Regions from separate parts of the Synechococcus sp. WH 7805 genome, predicted to be linked through region 4. Evidence: predicted binding sites of a transcription regulator. Region 4 holds the regulator's gene; each other region holds the start of a gene.
What was found. The regulator NtcA, encoded in region 4, controls nitrogen genes in cyanobacteria. The targets are predictions, from matches to a motif close to GTANCNNNNGNTAC.
Positions count from the first base shown of each region.

Region 1: a site for NtcA is predicted at 1,953-1,966, ahead of WH7805_RS09065 (urease accessory protein UreD). Genes of this name have one in related genera too.
Region 2: a site for NtcA is predicted at 2,027-2,040, ahead of glnA (type I glutamate--ammonia ligase). Genes of this name have one in related genera too.
Region 3: a site for NtcA is predicted at 2,032-2,045, ahead of WH7805_RS15150 (DUF4278 domain-containing protein). Genes of this name have one in related genera too.

Region 1 covers NZ_CH724168.1:1,748,503-1,751,913, forward strand. The annotation lists gene ureC (urease subunit alpha) at 1-303, opposite strand, end outside; gene WH7805_RS09055 (urease subunit beta) at 307-627, opposite strand; gene WH7805_RS09060 (urease subunit gamma) at 638-940, opposite strand; gene WH7805_RS09065 (urease accessory protein UreD) at 959-1,918, opposite strand; gene ureE (urease accessory protein UreE) at 2,031-2,558, shown strand; gene WH7805_RS09075 (urease accessory protein UreF) at 2,555-3,226, shown strand; gene ureG (urease accessory protein UreG) at 3,226-3,411, shown strand, end outside.
Region 2 covers NZ_CH724168.1:325,941-329,351, forward strand. The annotation lists gene WH7805_RS02010 (class I SAM-dependent methyltransferase) at 1-119, opposite strand, end outside; gene WH7805_RS02015 (hypothetical protein) at 267-536, shown strand; gene glnA (type I glutamate--ammonia ligase) at 546-1,967, opposite strand; gene WH7805_RS02025 (allophycocyanin subunit beta-18) at 2,182-2,706, shown strand; gene WH7805_RS02030 (alanine--glyoxylate aminotransferase family protein) at 2,804-3,411, shown strand, end outside.
Region 3 covers NZ_CH724168.1:171,419-174,829, reverse strand. The annotation lists gene WH7805_RS01050 (orange carotenoid-binding protein) at 1-284, shown strand, start outside; gene WH7805_RS01045 (fatty acid desaturase) at 274-1,017, shown strand; gene WH7805_RS01040 (hypothetical protein) at 1,063-1,383, shown strand; gene WH7805_RS01025 (hypothetical protein) at 1,772-1,960, shown strand; gene WH7805_RS15150 (DUF4278 domain-containing protein) at 2,131-2,235, shown strand; gene WH7805_RS14645 (hypothetical protein) at 2,345-2,497, shown strand; gene WH7805_RS01020 (lipocalin-like domain-containing protein) at 2,641-3,081, shown strand; gene WH7805_RS01015 (response regulator transcription factor) at 3,089-3,411, opposite strand, start outside.
Region 4 covers NZ_CH724168.1:1,292,792-1,296,202, reverse strand. The annotation lists gene WH7805_RS07010 (hypothetical protein) at 1-281, opposite strand, end outside; gene WH7805_RS07005 (DUF3084 domain-containing protein) at 278-1,483, opposite strand; gene ntcA (global nitrogen regulator NtcA) at 1,541-2,275, opposite strand; gene rph (ribonuclease PH) at 2,352-3,077, opposite strand; gene WH7805_RS06990 (cob(I)yrinic acid a,c-diamide adenosyltransferase) at 3,222-3,411, shown strand, end outside.

The sequences.
Region 1 (3,411 bases), 460 kb from region 4:
GGCTTTGCCGATGCCGACGATGCGGCCGTCCTTCAGACCAACATCGGCTTTGACGATGCCCCACCAGTCGAGGATCAGGGCATTGGTGATCACTGTGTCGACGGCACCGCCGGCTCGAGGGGTCTGGGACTGGCCCATGCCGTCGCGGATCACCTTGCCGCCGCCGAATTTCACCTCGTCGCCGTAGACGGTGAAGTCTTTCTCCACTTCAAGAATCAGCTCGGTGTCGGCCAGGCGAAGCCTGTCGCCGGTGGTGGGGCCGTAGGTCTCGGCGTAGGCCTGGCGGGAAATGCGATAGGGCATGGGTCAGGCGTCGAGGGGTCCGTTGATCTGGCCGTTGAAACCGATCACGCGTCGGTCACCGGCAAAGGGAATCAGGTTCACGTCTCGGCTGTCACCCGGTTCGAAGCGGATGGCGGTGCCAGCGGGGATATCGAGCCGCTGACCGCGCGCGGCAGTGCGGTCGAACTGCAGGGCAGCGTTGGCTTCTGCAAAGTGGAAGTGGGACCCCACTTGCACGGGGCGGTCGCCGCTGTTGGCGACGTGGAGGCTGGTGACGGGCCGGCCTGCGTTGAGTTCGATCTCGCCGGGTTCGGGCAACAGCTCGCCGGGAATGAAGGGTGCCATCGGTTCAGCCTCAACGAATGGGGTCGTGCAAAGTGACGAGCTTGGTGCCGTCGGGGAAGACCGCTTCGATCTGCACCTCCTGAACCAGTTCGGGAATGCCGTCCATCACTTGATTGCGGCTCAGCCAGGTGGTGCCTTCCTGCATGAGTTCCGCAACGCTCTTGCCGTCGCGGGCACCCTCCAGCACAAGGAAGCTCAGCCAAGCCACCGCTTCGGGGTGGTTGAGCTTCAGGCCGCGGTTGAGCCTCCGTTCCGCCAGCAAGGCAGCGGTCACGATCAGGAGCTTGTCTTTTTCCTGGGGACTGAGATGCATGGACTGGCTCGGTCGTTATCAGTGTGTCCTTACCGCGGGCACAGCAGTGTTCGTTTTGAACGATGATGGCGGCAAAGGCTGTTCCTGCAGAGGCCAGACCCGTGGGATCTGTGGAGCGCTCAAGGCGCGCAGGGCGCGGGTGCGAGCCCAGATGCGGCTGAACCAGAAGCGGGCATCGCGGCTGGACGGACCGGAATAACGGGCCACCAGGCCTTGGTCCAAGGCGCTGCACCGCATCGTGCCGTTCAGGCCTTCGCGATCGCTGCGGACCAGCTCCAGTAGTTGCGTCAGAGCTTCGCCGTTCAATGGCATCGGCGCAGCCCACACCAGCGACCCGAACACCGGCCTTTTGTTCAGCCCGTGCTGGTCGTTGAGGGCATCGCCCCCCAAGTCCAGCCGGTCCACCAGTTCCCAGCGACTGGCTTGATGAGGTTCGACACTGCGTCGGCAGAGGCTCAGGGCTGAGCGCCAGCGACCCTGCTGCAGGGTTTCCCCGGCGGCGGTGCGGCCTAGCCGCACGATTTCCGCGCTGAGAAAGGAGGCGTTGGCGGGTAGTTGCACTGTCAGATGCTGCTCAAAGAGGGCATTGGCATAGAGCACCAGCTCCTGGGGTAGCCATTCCAGATCGCTGCTGTTCGCCAGCTTGCAGTGCACCTGTTGACGGGCCCATTGGCCTTCGGGGTGCAGGCGGCTGCGACCGATGGATCCGTAGACCTTCTGGGCGGCGACGCTGGTGATCAGGCAGCGGCTGTTTGTGTTTAAGTCCAGCGCAATGCTGAGTTGATCGCCTCCCACGAGTCCTCCTGCTGTGTGAAGGATTGGCAGTTCACAGCGGCCGTTTTTGCCCTGTTCAGCCCGCAGAAGCTTGAACGGGGCGCTGCAGCCCCCTTGGTGAACTGTGCCTGCGTCGCCGTGCTCGGTCTGCCGGTGTTCAAACCGCAGCTCGCAGCGGCCATGCCAGGGATCGAGGCGTTGCATTCCCCCACGCTCGGTTCTCGAGCTGCGATGACCTGTAGCAATCAACACCAAATCAAGGCAGACGGCTGGGCAGGCTCAGGGTGAAAGGGGAGCAGCCTTGGACGACAACGCGATGAGTGACAACGTGAGCGATCACAAACCGATCGTGTTGGAGCATCGCCAAGTGGGTGAGGCCGTTGGAGATTTTCCGCCCGACCGCCGCCTGCAATTGCCGCTCACGGCTGAAGAACGCACGGTGCTTCGCGGGCGCCGCTGCAGCGATTGTGGGCTTTCTCTTTTGCTTCAGTTGCCTCGGGAGGGCCCCCTTCAGCCCGGTGATCGCTTGTTGGATCGTTCCCGGAGCTGGGAGGTGGTGGTGATTGCGGCGCCGGAACCGTTGCTGCGGGTGCAGGCGGATTCAGTCTTGGAGCTTCTGCAGGCGGCGTATCACCTCGGTAACCGCCATGTGGCGCTGGAGCTCCACGACGGGGAATTGTTGTTGCTAAAGGATTCGGTGCTGGAGGCGATGTTGCGCAGCCGTGGCTTGCGTGTGAGTGCCTGTGAGCGTCCGTTTCTTCCGGAGGGAGGCGCCTATGGAGGTAGTCCCAGCCATGCCCACCGCCACAGCCATGTCCACAGCCACAGCCATGAAACGCCATGACCTCCCTGGCGTTGCTCCAGTTGGTGAGCCCGGCTTTGCCGGTGGGAGCGTTCAGTTACTCAGAGGGGTTGGAGGTCTTGATCCAGGCCGGAGCGCTGAAGAGCGAGGCTTGCCTTGAGCAGTGGTTGATCGCCGAGTTGGAGCGGGGAACGCTGCGGCTGGAGGCTGCATCTCTTTCCATTTTGATGACTGACTTGAATCGCTGGATGAACGGCGCTGATCAGTCGGCTCGTTTTCGTTTGCTGGAGCTGGATGGTTGGCTGCTGGCCACCCGTGAAGCTGCGGAGGTGCGGGCTCAACAACGTCAGATGGGGGGGTCTCTACTCCAGCTGTTGGCCGATATGGGTCATCCACTGACAGAACCAACCCCCCTGGCCTGGCCGGGGGCATGGGCTTGGGCGGCACTGTCGCTGGGGGTGTCGGAGGCTGACACGGTGGAGGGCTACCTCTACAGCTGGGTCGCCAATCAGCTCAGTGCGGCCGTGCGTCTGTTGCCTTTGGGCCCGACCAGGGCTCAGGTGCTTCAGCACCGACTGTTGCCGCGGATCGCTGCCGAGGCCCAAAAGCTCCTCGCTGCTGATCCACGGACCTTGTGGTCAGCGGGCGTGGGGGCATCACTGGCGCAGCTGTCCCATGCTGAGTTGTATTCCCGTTTATTCCGAAGCTGATGGGGAGCAAATTGCGGCTGGGTGTGGCTGGACCGGTGGGGTCCGGCAAAACCGCTCTTGTGGAGGCGCTTTGCCGGCGACTGCGGGATCAACTGCAGTTGGCGGTGGTCACCAATGACATCTACACCCAGGAAGATGCTCAGTTCTTAACTCGTGCAGGAGCTTTGGAGCCGTCGCGGATTCGC
Region 2 (3,411 bases), 970 kb from region 4:
ACGACATCCGGAGCCACAGCCTCCATCACCTTGGTGCTCAGTTCCTTATGCACCAACCCCGCGAGGCTTCGTCCCTGCTGAAGGGTCCGATACGCGATTTCGGTGATGCTGGGCGCCATGACTTGGCCTGATCAAACCGAATCATTCCAGTCGATCCTTGAGCTCACTGTGGCCGTGGCTTGCGTTTCCACAGAACAATTTGTGAAGAAGAAGGAAAATAAGTAGCGGTTGCTACAGAATTGAATCATCCACAAAGGGGCTTAGCGATGATGCAGCAAGCGCAAGCAACATCTCCGGTCATTCAGTACTCCGGCAATGTGCTGGAGCGTCGTCAACGAGCAGCTGCGGAGTATTTGGCGTGGGCCGATCACCATGCTCACGTGATTGCCCGTGAAGAAGCTGCCCATGTGCAACGTGGGGGGCTCCAAGGGCTGGATCAGCGCAGTGCCGCTGCTCAGCAAGAGCTGTTGGCGCGTCGCAGGATGCACGAAAGGCATCTCCGCGACAGCGCCATGGCTCAGTTGCGACACCGCTGATGCCTGGATTCAGGCGTCGTAGTACATGGTGAATTCGTGGGGGTGCGGACGCTGGCGAAGCTGCTGCACCTCCTCGTACTTCAAATCGATCCAGTTATCAATGAAGTCTTTGGTGAACACACCACCTTCCATGAGGTAGTGATGATCAGCATTGAGCGCTTCCAAAGCACCATTCAGTGAGGCTGGAACCGTGTCAATCTCACTCAGGCGTTCTGCGGACAGCTCGAAGAGGTCCACATTCGTGGGAGCGCCCGGATCAATCTGATTTTTGATGCCATCAATGCCGGCCATCATCATGGCGGCGAAAGCCAGATAAGGGTTGGCCAGTGCGTCTCCGGAGCGGAACTCAAGGCGCTTGGCCTTGGGATTGGGTCCAGTCAGAGGGATACGCACCGCAGCTGAGCGATTGCCTTCGGAGTACACGAGATTGACTGGTGCTTCGAAGCCCGGCACCAGGCGCTTGTAGCTGTTGGTGGTGGGGTTGGTGAATGCGAGGAATGAAGGCGCGTGTTTGAGGATCCCGCCGATATACCAGCGGGCGGTTTGGGACAGGTTGGCCTCAGTGCCTTCGCCGAAGAACAGCGGTTGGCCTCCTTTCCAGAGGCTCTGGTGCACGTGCATGCCACTGCCGTTGTCGTTGAACACTGGCTTGGGCATGAATGTGGCGGTTTTGCCGTACTTCTTCGCCACATTGCGAACGACATATTTGTAGGTCATGGTGTTGTCCGCCGCCTGGATCAGCTCGGCGAATTTCATGCCTAGTTCGTGCTGCCCTGCACCGGCAACTTCATGGTGATGCTTTTCGATGGGGATCCCAAGTTGGGCCATCACGAGCAGCATTTCAGAACGGATGTCCTGCGCTGTGTCGTTGGGTGAAACGGGGAAATATCCCTCTTTTAACTGGATCTTGTAGCCAAGGTTTCCGCCTTCTTCGAGCCGTCCGGAGTTCCAGGCGGCTTCGATGGTGTCAACGCTGTAAAAGCTTCCTCCTTCGCTGGAGCTGTATCGCACGTCATCGAACAGGAAGAATTCAGGCTCAGGTCCGAAAAAGGCCGTGTCAGCGAGACCGCTGCCTGATAAGTAGGCCAGTGCCTTCTGAGCGAGAGCACGCGGGCAGCGATCGTAAGCGTCGCCGGTTCGCGGATCCTGAATCGAACAGATCAAGCTGAGAGTCTTGTGGCTGTAAAACGGATCGATCCAGGCCGTTGATGGGTCTGGCACCATCGCCATGTCGGACGCGTCAATGCTCTTCCATCCGCGAATTGAGGATCCGTCAAAGGCAAGTCCCTCGTTGAAGGACTCAGCTTCCAGAAGATCGGAACAGATGGTCAGGTGCTGCCACTTGCCGTGGAGGTCGGTGAACTTGAGATCAATGAGTTCAATGCCTTCATCCTTGATCTGACGGAGCACATCCTGGGCGGTCGTAGCCATTGGCGTCAGTGGTTCTTTGGATAGCAATTTGAACGTAGGGATCGATGTGCACCCGTTTTGTATCCGTCAGTACATTTTTTCTCTTGTCACTATTCATGAGGGCTTGGTGCTCCCTTGGTAACCGTTTCTGTCAAGTTCCCGGGATCCCACGCGCTGGAAGGGGTTTTGCGTCGATGGTGGTGTTAGCTTCCGGCCAACGTGGCCAGGGTTCTGCATGCGCGATGCCATCACCGGATTGATTGGTCGTTACGACCAGCTTGGCCGCTACCTCGATCGTTCTGCCATCGACCGGATTGAGGCTTATCTCGATGAATCCACCATCAGGCTGAAGGCTGTTGAGTTGATCAACAGGGAAGCGGCAGATCTTGTCCGTGAAGCCAGTCAGCGACTGTTTCAAGGGGATCCGGAATTGCTACTCCCCGGTGGAAACGCTTACACCACACGGCGTCTGGCGGCGTGTCTTCGTGACATGGATTATTTCCTGCGTTACGCCAGTTATGCCTTGATCGCTGGCGACAGCACGATCCTGAACGAGCGGGTCCTAAACGGGCTTGACGATACCTATAAAAGTCTGGGAGTACCGACCGGTCCGACGGTGAGAAGCATGGTTCTCCTCGCTGATGTTCTCTGTGAGCGTCTCCTCTCGGAAGGAGTTCCGTCGAATTGCCTTGGATTGGCTCGTTCGCCTTTTGAGCACATGGCTGCAGGGCTGGCTGCAAGCGACGTTCGCCAACGCTGATTCCTTCAAGGAATTTCCGTTCGTTTCAAGCGGCATCGGAACGGTGCTTTCTCGCTCAAATCGGCCCTCTCGCTGCGTAGGCTTCCGCCATTGAATGATGGTTTCCGGCCTGCCGATGACGCACTCTCTTCCCCAGGTCGAATCGCGCCATCGCCGATCCGTTGGCCCTATCAATACCCCTGACCGCCTCTTGCTGGGTCCCGGTCCCTCAAACGCCCATCCAACAGTTCTATCTGCACTGGCGAGAACTCCGATCGGTCATCTGGATCCTCTCTATGTCGATCTGATGGGTGAGGTTCAGGAGTTGCTCCGCTACGCCTGGCAGACGGACAATCGGCTCACCTTGCCCATGAGTGGCACGGGGAGCGCGGCGATGGAAGCCACCCTGGCAAACACGGTCGAGCCCGGAGATCGGGTCTTAGTAGCGGTTAAGGGGTATTTCGGAAATCGTCTTGCCGACATGGCAGGCCGTTACAGGGCCGATGTTCGGGTGATCGAAAAGCCATGGGGCGAGGCGTTCACTCTTGATGAGTTGGCCGCCGCCCTGGAGCATCACAAGCCTGCGATCCTGGCGATGGTTCATGCCGAAACCTCCACAGGCGTCTGCCAACCCATGGATGGAGTTGGTGATCTCTGCCGTCAGCACGACTGTCTGCTTCTCCTCGACACAGTCACCTCACTCGGTGGTGTTCCCCTCTATCTGGA
Region 3 (3,411 bases), 1.1 Mb from region 4:
CACCATTTCAGCGTCCGATCGTGGGTCGGGACGCCATCCTCAAGTTCTTCAAGCGCGATTGCCAGAACCTCAAGCTGATCCCCCAGGGAGGATTCGGAGAGCCTGCCGATAGCGGATTCACCCAGATCAAGGTCACCGGAAAGGTGCAGACGCCTTGGTTCGGCCGGGAAGTGGGCATGAACGTGGCCTGGCGCTTCCTGCTCGATGACAACAACAAGATCTACTTTGTGGCGATCGACCTGCTGGCCTCTCCCGCCGAGCTGCTGAAGCTTGGTGGCAAGTGATCCGATTCGCAACGACCACTGGCGAGGGTTGCAACTGGCGGGCTTAATCGGGTCCGCCTGGCTGGTCACCCTCACGGCTGGCCTCAGGCTTCCCATTCAGCAGGCCCACCCTCTGCTGATTGCAGGGCTTGTTCTGCTGAGAAGCTTTCTGCACACAGGGCTGTTCATCGTGGCTCATGACGCCATGCATGGCAGCCTCATTCCTCACCGAAAACTCTTCAATCGGTTCATCGGCCAGGGCTGCCTCTGGGCCTACGCCGGCCTGAGCTTTCAGGAGTGCCTGAACCATCACATTCAGCACCATCATTCGCCAGGATCCAAGACTGATCCCGATTACTGCAACGCGGCGGATCCTTCACCAGTGGCCTGGTATGCCCGCTTTCTCAGTCGCTATCTGAATCCGATGCAGCTGCTCAAGCTGGCGTCCTGGATGGGGGTTTTGCTGTTGATGATTCCCGCCAATCAGGATCAGCCACTGCTCACGCTTGCGTTGATCTATGTGCTTCCTTTAATCATCAGCTCCTGGCAACTATTTGTGGTGGGGACATTTTTACCCCATCGCAAAAGTGCCCCTGAGACTGATGATTTCCATCAACCAATCAGCCTCGATCTTCACCCCATACTGTCGTTCGCGGCGTGTTACCACTTTGGCTATCATCGCGAACATCACAGTTACCCAGCAGTGCCCTGGCATCAGCTTCCAGAAGTGCGCACTGTCTATAACCAATTCTGAACCTGGTTCAGCACCTCTGTCCCGACCCCTCACCTTCTCAAAACCATGTCAGCAGCTGACTGGACACACCAGGAACAATCCGTTGCCAAGCATGCCTTTGAAACAGGCAAGCAACGCTCCATTGAAGCTCTGATTGTGATTCTCAGAGAACAGAGCGCACTACTCGATACACCAGAGTCAATCTGGAAATTTCACGATTTTCTCAGCAGCGAACGCTTTCAATACGAAGGTCGGTCTGAATTCGACACGGCAAACATATTATTCACACTCGCTGACATGATCAAACAAAACTTGATCAATTACGATGATCTCGAGGGGTTAGAAAAAACCAAACTGAGTAAAATTAAAGCGATGGCAATGTTTTAAGCGTCAGGCTGATGCATGTGTTGTTGATCAATCCAAGAATGCAATGCTCCAACTTTGGGTTGGATCCGTATTGAGGCCGGGCTCAAGGCACAGGCCAGAGCATGGAACGGTTGATGCACACCTTCAACAATCAGGGTTCCCATCGGATGGGAATGGGCAAGGTTGAGTTTCATCATCGAGCTATGGATGCAGCGGAATCTGATCAGCGAAGATTCCTTCTCTCAGGCTCGCGGACCCAATGGCTCTTGGCGAGCCAAGTACAGAAAATCTTCCGAGACAAACCCATCAGCGTGGATGGGCAAATGCACAAAAACACATCAGTTTGTTGCCGTTGGCACGGCCAACCTGCGCGGGGCTGCCAACGATGGACCGAACAACGTGTTCAGCCATGACCAGCGAACAAGCCATTGAACTGATCGGCTCCGCTGTTGACTACAGCAAGCAACGCAGCAAGCTGCTCGCCAGCAGAGAGCGCGTTTCAGATGCCGAGGCCATCCGAAGTGAATTTGAGGAATGGATCAATCCAATTGGTGATTGCCTGCCCCTGATGCCATGCCCACGTCCGGAAGCCAATTGATCAGCTCCCAATCGATCACTGTGTATCCGCGTGAACGACACGGCAGTTGACAGCTTCGCTATGAAGGGTCTGTAGCAACCGCTACTAGAACACGTTCACCTCACTCCTGGTGAGGCGCAGTTCGACTCAGGCCATGGAACGGGGACCTGAGCTTGCTTCGAGGAACCATCATGACGCTTACCTATCGCGGCCAGAAGTACGTGCCGAACCACACTGCAGCTACCAGGCAGCAGCCTGTGGTTCTGATGTACCGCGGTCTCAAGTTGGCCAAATGAGTGAATGCCGCCACTAGCGGTGCTTTAGCCCTGCTCAGGCAGGGCTTTTTTATTGCTCTTTCCACAACGCCTGATGACAGCAGGCCAAAGGCAATGGCATTTTGAAATCATGAAACAGCGCTCCCTGCTTCAAAGGCTCGGTTCGTACCTGATGGGCCTGGTTGATGAGTACTGGACCATGCGCGAACCGAAGAGCTACGGAAAGGAGGCCCCAAGCTGCACAGTGCGCTGCGACGACGAGCACTGCGAGCGAGCCGACTGAACGGAATACCTCGGTTGTGGTTGATACCAACCATTCACAAAAGGATGTCGATCTGCTCATTCAGCGCCTCGCGCCGCTGAGACGCTGAAGTGACCATTGGTAACTTCCGCTTAATCCATCAATCGATTGTGAACGCAACGCCTGTGCAATCACTGATTGCCCTTGAAGCTTCTTGCATCCATGGCGCCTGGCAACTGGTGAGCTACTTGGTGGAGGAGAAAAGCAGCGGCAACACCTTCAGGCCGATGGGTGACCACCCAACGGGTTACGCGCTCTTCACCCCGGCTGGACGGGTGTCGTTCACGCTCACCGCTGAAGGTCGCAAACCAACAACAGACATCGAGGGCGACGCGGCTCTGCTGCGCAGCTTGGTGGCCTACTCCGGCACCTACAGGCTGGAGGACGACCGCTGGATCACTGCGGTGGATGTGGCTTGGAAGCCGGAATGGGTGGGCACCGAGCAGATGCGCTTCTTCTCGATTGACGGTGACCAGCTCACGGTGCGCACCCCATGGCGGGTGATGCCCAACTGGCCGAAACAAGGCCCGACCCGCAGCATCGTGATCTTCAAGCGCTGCAGCTGAAGCCTGCTCACTGCAGGGGATCAATCAAGCCATACAGCAGCGCCATCACCGCCATCTGGGTGCGGTCGCGAGCACCGAGCTTGTCCATGGCGTTACCCACATGGCTCTTCACTGTTTCCACTGAAAGGCCGAGCAGGCTGGCGATGGCATTGTTCTTGAGACCGCGCGCCACCCCGGCGGCCACCTCCAGTTCACGCGGGCTCAGTTCCTCCACCAAGGGCGGCAGATCGGGTTGCGGAGTGGAGGCGGCAATGCGACGGATCTGCTCCGGGAAGTAGACACCGCCCTCGGCGAGGGTGCGCAGGGCACTGATCAGATCACCGCGGCCAG
Region 4 (3,411 bases):
CAGAGCTCCCAGTATCGACTCCTGGCCTGCAGGGTGGTGCCGCGTTCGTCGACAACGGTGAGCTGCAGATCCGCCGGTAGCTGGTCGCGCCAGTGCCTACTGGCTGTGCCGTTGCCCATCACCACGCGATCAAGAGGTTCCTTGGATCGCCATTGCTCCAGGGTCTCCAGGACAGAGCATCCCTCAAGGACATGTCCTTCGAGGACGATTCCCAAGTCTGTGTCAACGAGCAGGAGCCCGCACTTGCTTCGGCCCGGATCCAGGGCGGCGATGCGAGTCACGGTGTGTCATCCGCAGTGGTGGGTTTGAAGCTGCGTTGAAGTCGAAGCTGAATCGCAATGGGGTCGGCTGTCTCGCTGTTCCTGAGTGCCACCGCCTCAAGCTCAACCCGTCCGGTGCTGCGATCAATCAGCATCTTTCCGAGCTCGTTTAGTGCCTGGGAGTCGAATTGCAGTCCCTTGCTGATGGAGCCGCGGCGTTGAATTTCTGCCAGGGTTGATGCCAGAAGCAGGTTCAACCTGTTGCGGACATCCTCCGCGGATGTTTCTTCGCTGGCCAGGGCGGTCGTTGCAAGCACCTCTCCATCGCGGGTAATGGTGACGTTGGGCCTGACCTCCGGGAAGGCATACACAACCGTTTCACCCTGAAGCACGTTGGCGGCAGAGCGCAGCAGTACAACCCAGGTTCCTGGTTTGCGGATGGCTTGTTCCAGGCGGTTGATGTCTTGACGAGGCACCAACAGAATCTGTTTGTCGGGAGCCTGTCCTGGCAGGACTTGCTGGTAAGCCTGGAGGTTGGCCTCTCTCAGCACCTGATCGATCACCTGGCGCGCCTGGTCAGGGCGTTCAAGTCTGAGTGTGGCTGTTGCTAAGGGCTGACCACTGCTGATCGCGACGTTTCCGCGGCGCAGGGCTAGAAGATTCTCCTCTAGCAGTTTCAATTCGGCTTCGCCGGAGCGGATGCGATCTCGTACAGCGGCGAGCTCGCGGTCGGTTCTGCGGATTTCGTCGTCGCGTTTACCAACGTCCTGGCTCAGTCGTTGTCGTTCTGCTTCGAGTCGGCGGGTCTGATCCTGCAGGGGTTGAAGGGTTTCTCTCAGCTCATTGGCTTGTTTACGTGCTTCCTCAAGGCGTCTGCGCACCTCGATCTCATCCTTGCGAGCTTTGTCCAGTTCTTGTTTGGATTGCTTCTGAGCTGACCGGCTGGTCTTCAGATCCGCCCGGCTGCTGCGCAGCCTGGCCTGAAGGTCATTCAGTTCGAAGAGGCCGACGCGCAACTGCCGACTGACGAGCAGCATCAGGCCCAGGGAGAGGACGCTGATCAGGCTGCCGGTGAGCACTGTGATCACCACGGCTGTCTGACGGGGGCGCAGGCCGAAGAGGCTCAGACGAGCCTTGCCGACCCTGGAGCCGAGTCGATCACCCAAGGTCGAGAGCACGCCACCGAGGACAAGCAATGACAGCAGAAGCAACCAGCCAGTCACAGAGAACTCATTGCACGCAGTGCAGCTCGAACGCCGCCATCCTCACTCTTCTGTGCGTCAGCTGAACCGTTTGGCGAGGGCGATGGGATCGAGAACGGTAATTTTTTTGCGGTCAATCTCTACCAGACCCGAGTTGCGAAGGTCTCCGAGGAGGCGGGTGATGGTGACCCGGGTTGATCCAATGGCTTCGGCGATGGCTTGATGCGACAGCCGCAGATCGATCGTGATCCCCTGGTTCCCAGGGATGCCGAAGTCGCGGCAGAGCACCAGCAGAAAACTCACCAGGCGTGACGACATGTCGCGGTGGGTCAATGTTTCGATCATCGTCTCCGTCTGAAGAATTCGGCTTGAGAGTCCCTGCAGCAGCAGCAGCCCCACCGAGGTGTCAGCTTCGATGGCCTTACGCACCGAGGTGGCGGGAGCTGTGACCATTTCAACCCTGGTGAAGGCCACTGAGTGGTAGAAACGATCGGAACGATGGCCGGTGAGGAGGGAGAGCACACCGAAAAGACTGTTCTCTCGCAGCAGAGCCACGGTGATCTCCTCCCCTGACTCGTAGACGCGAGAGAGGCGCACGGCACCGCGCCTAATGAGATAGACGCGTTCGGCGGGATCACCCGGGAAGAAAATGGTTTTGCTGCGTTCGATCAGCTCCGTGTTGGCACCCTCGAGGTCCCGAATGACTTCAAGCAGAGTCTTGCTAGTTGGTGCGGGCGCGTTGGCCAGGCTCACTTCCGATGTGCGTCCTTGATGAGAGGCTGTGCGGCTAAAGCCGCGGATCACTTCGGGCATGGCCGGCACATCGGTTTTAGGAAGTTAAGGAGCGATTGACTCTCACCCTGTAGCAACGCACACGATTCCAAAGTGATCACTGCGTTCTCAGAGCCTCGTTCTGGGCGCGCATCAGCTGCTTGAGCCCAGGTTCCGCTCGATCGAGGAGCAGGTTCAGCTGCTGCCGGCTGAAGGTGGCTCCCTCTGCTGTTCCCTGGAGTTCAAGGAGTTCACCGCTGGCGTTCATCACCACATTCAGATCCACATCCGCCTGAGAGTCCTCGCTGTAATCCAGATCAAGTAGGGCTTCGCCCTGGAGTAGTCCCACCGATACGGCTGCCACCTGGGCTCTGACTGGATTGGCCGGGATGAGTCCCTGCGACACCAGTGATGCGCAGGCGTGATGGAGTGCCAGCCAGGCTCCAGTGATGGAGGCGGTGCGAGTGCCTGCATCGGCCTGAATCACATCGCAGTCCACAAGCAGAGTGTTCTCGCCTAACGCCTCCATGGAGAGCGCAGCGCGCAGACTGCGACCGATTAAACGCTGAATCTCCTGGGTGCGTCCGGAGAGCTTCAGCCATTCCCGTCGTTGACGTTCGGGGGTGGAACCAGGGAGCAGCCGGTATTCCGCGCTCAGCCAGCCGAGGCCCTGGTCACGGCGCCAGCGCGGCACGCCTTGCTCGTGGCAGACGCTGCAGAGCACAGCGGTTCGGCCGGTGCGAACGATCACGGAGCTGAGGGCGAAGCCCATGGGATCCCATTCGACGGCGAAGGGCCTCAGTTCGGACGCTTGACGTCCGTCCTTGCGGGAGATGGTGTTCATGCCTGGCGACGATGGCTTCATTGAGCCTGGCAGTTGGACTGAGACACCATGGGTGGTGTCCAAGGGCTTGTGGATCGGATCCGCAGCGCTAGATTCAAATTCTGCTGGGCCGTCTGGACACCAGCCCTGATGCCAGCGACCGAGATGACAACAAGCTTGAGTTCCAGCCATCGATCCCGAGACGTCCGCAGTGCGGATCACCGGACGCTTGAGCAAGCTGGTCTGAGGAGATTGCCGGTTTTTGAGCCGAGGCCACCGCTGCATCTGGTGGCTCAGGAGGGCCAGCTTCAGGTTCACACGGCCCCGTATCGAGGGAGTTTCGGGACGGTGATGA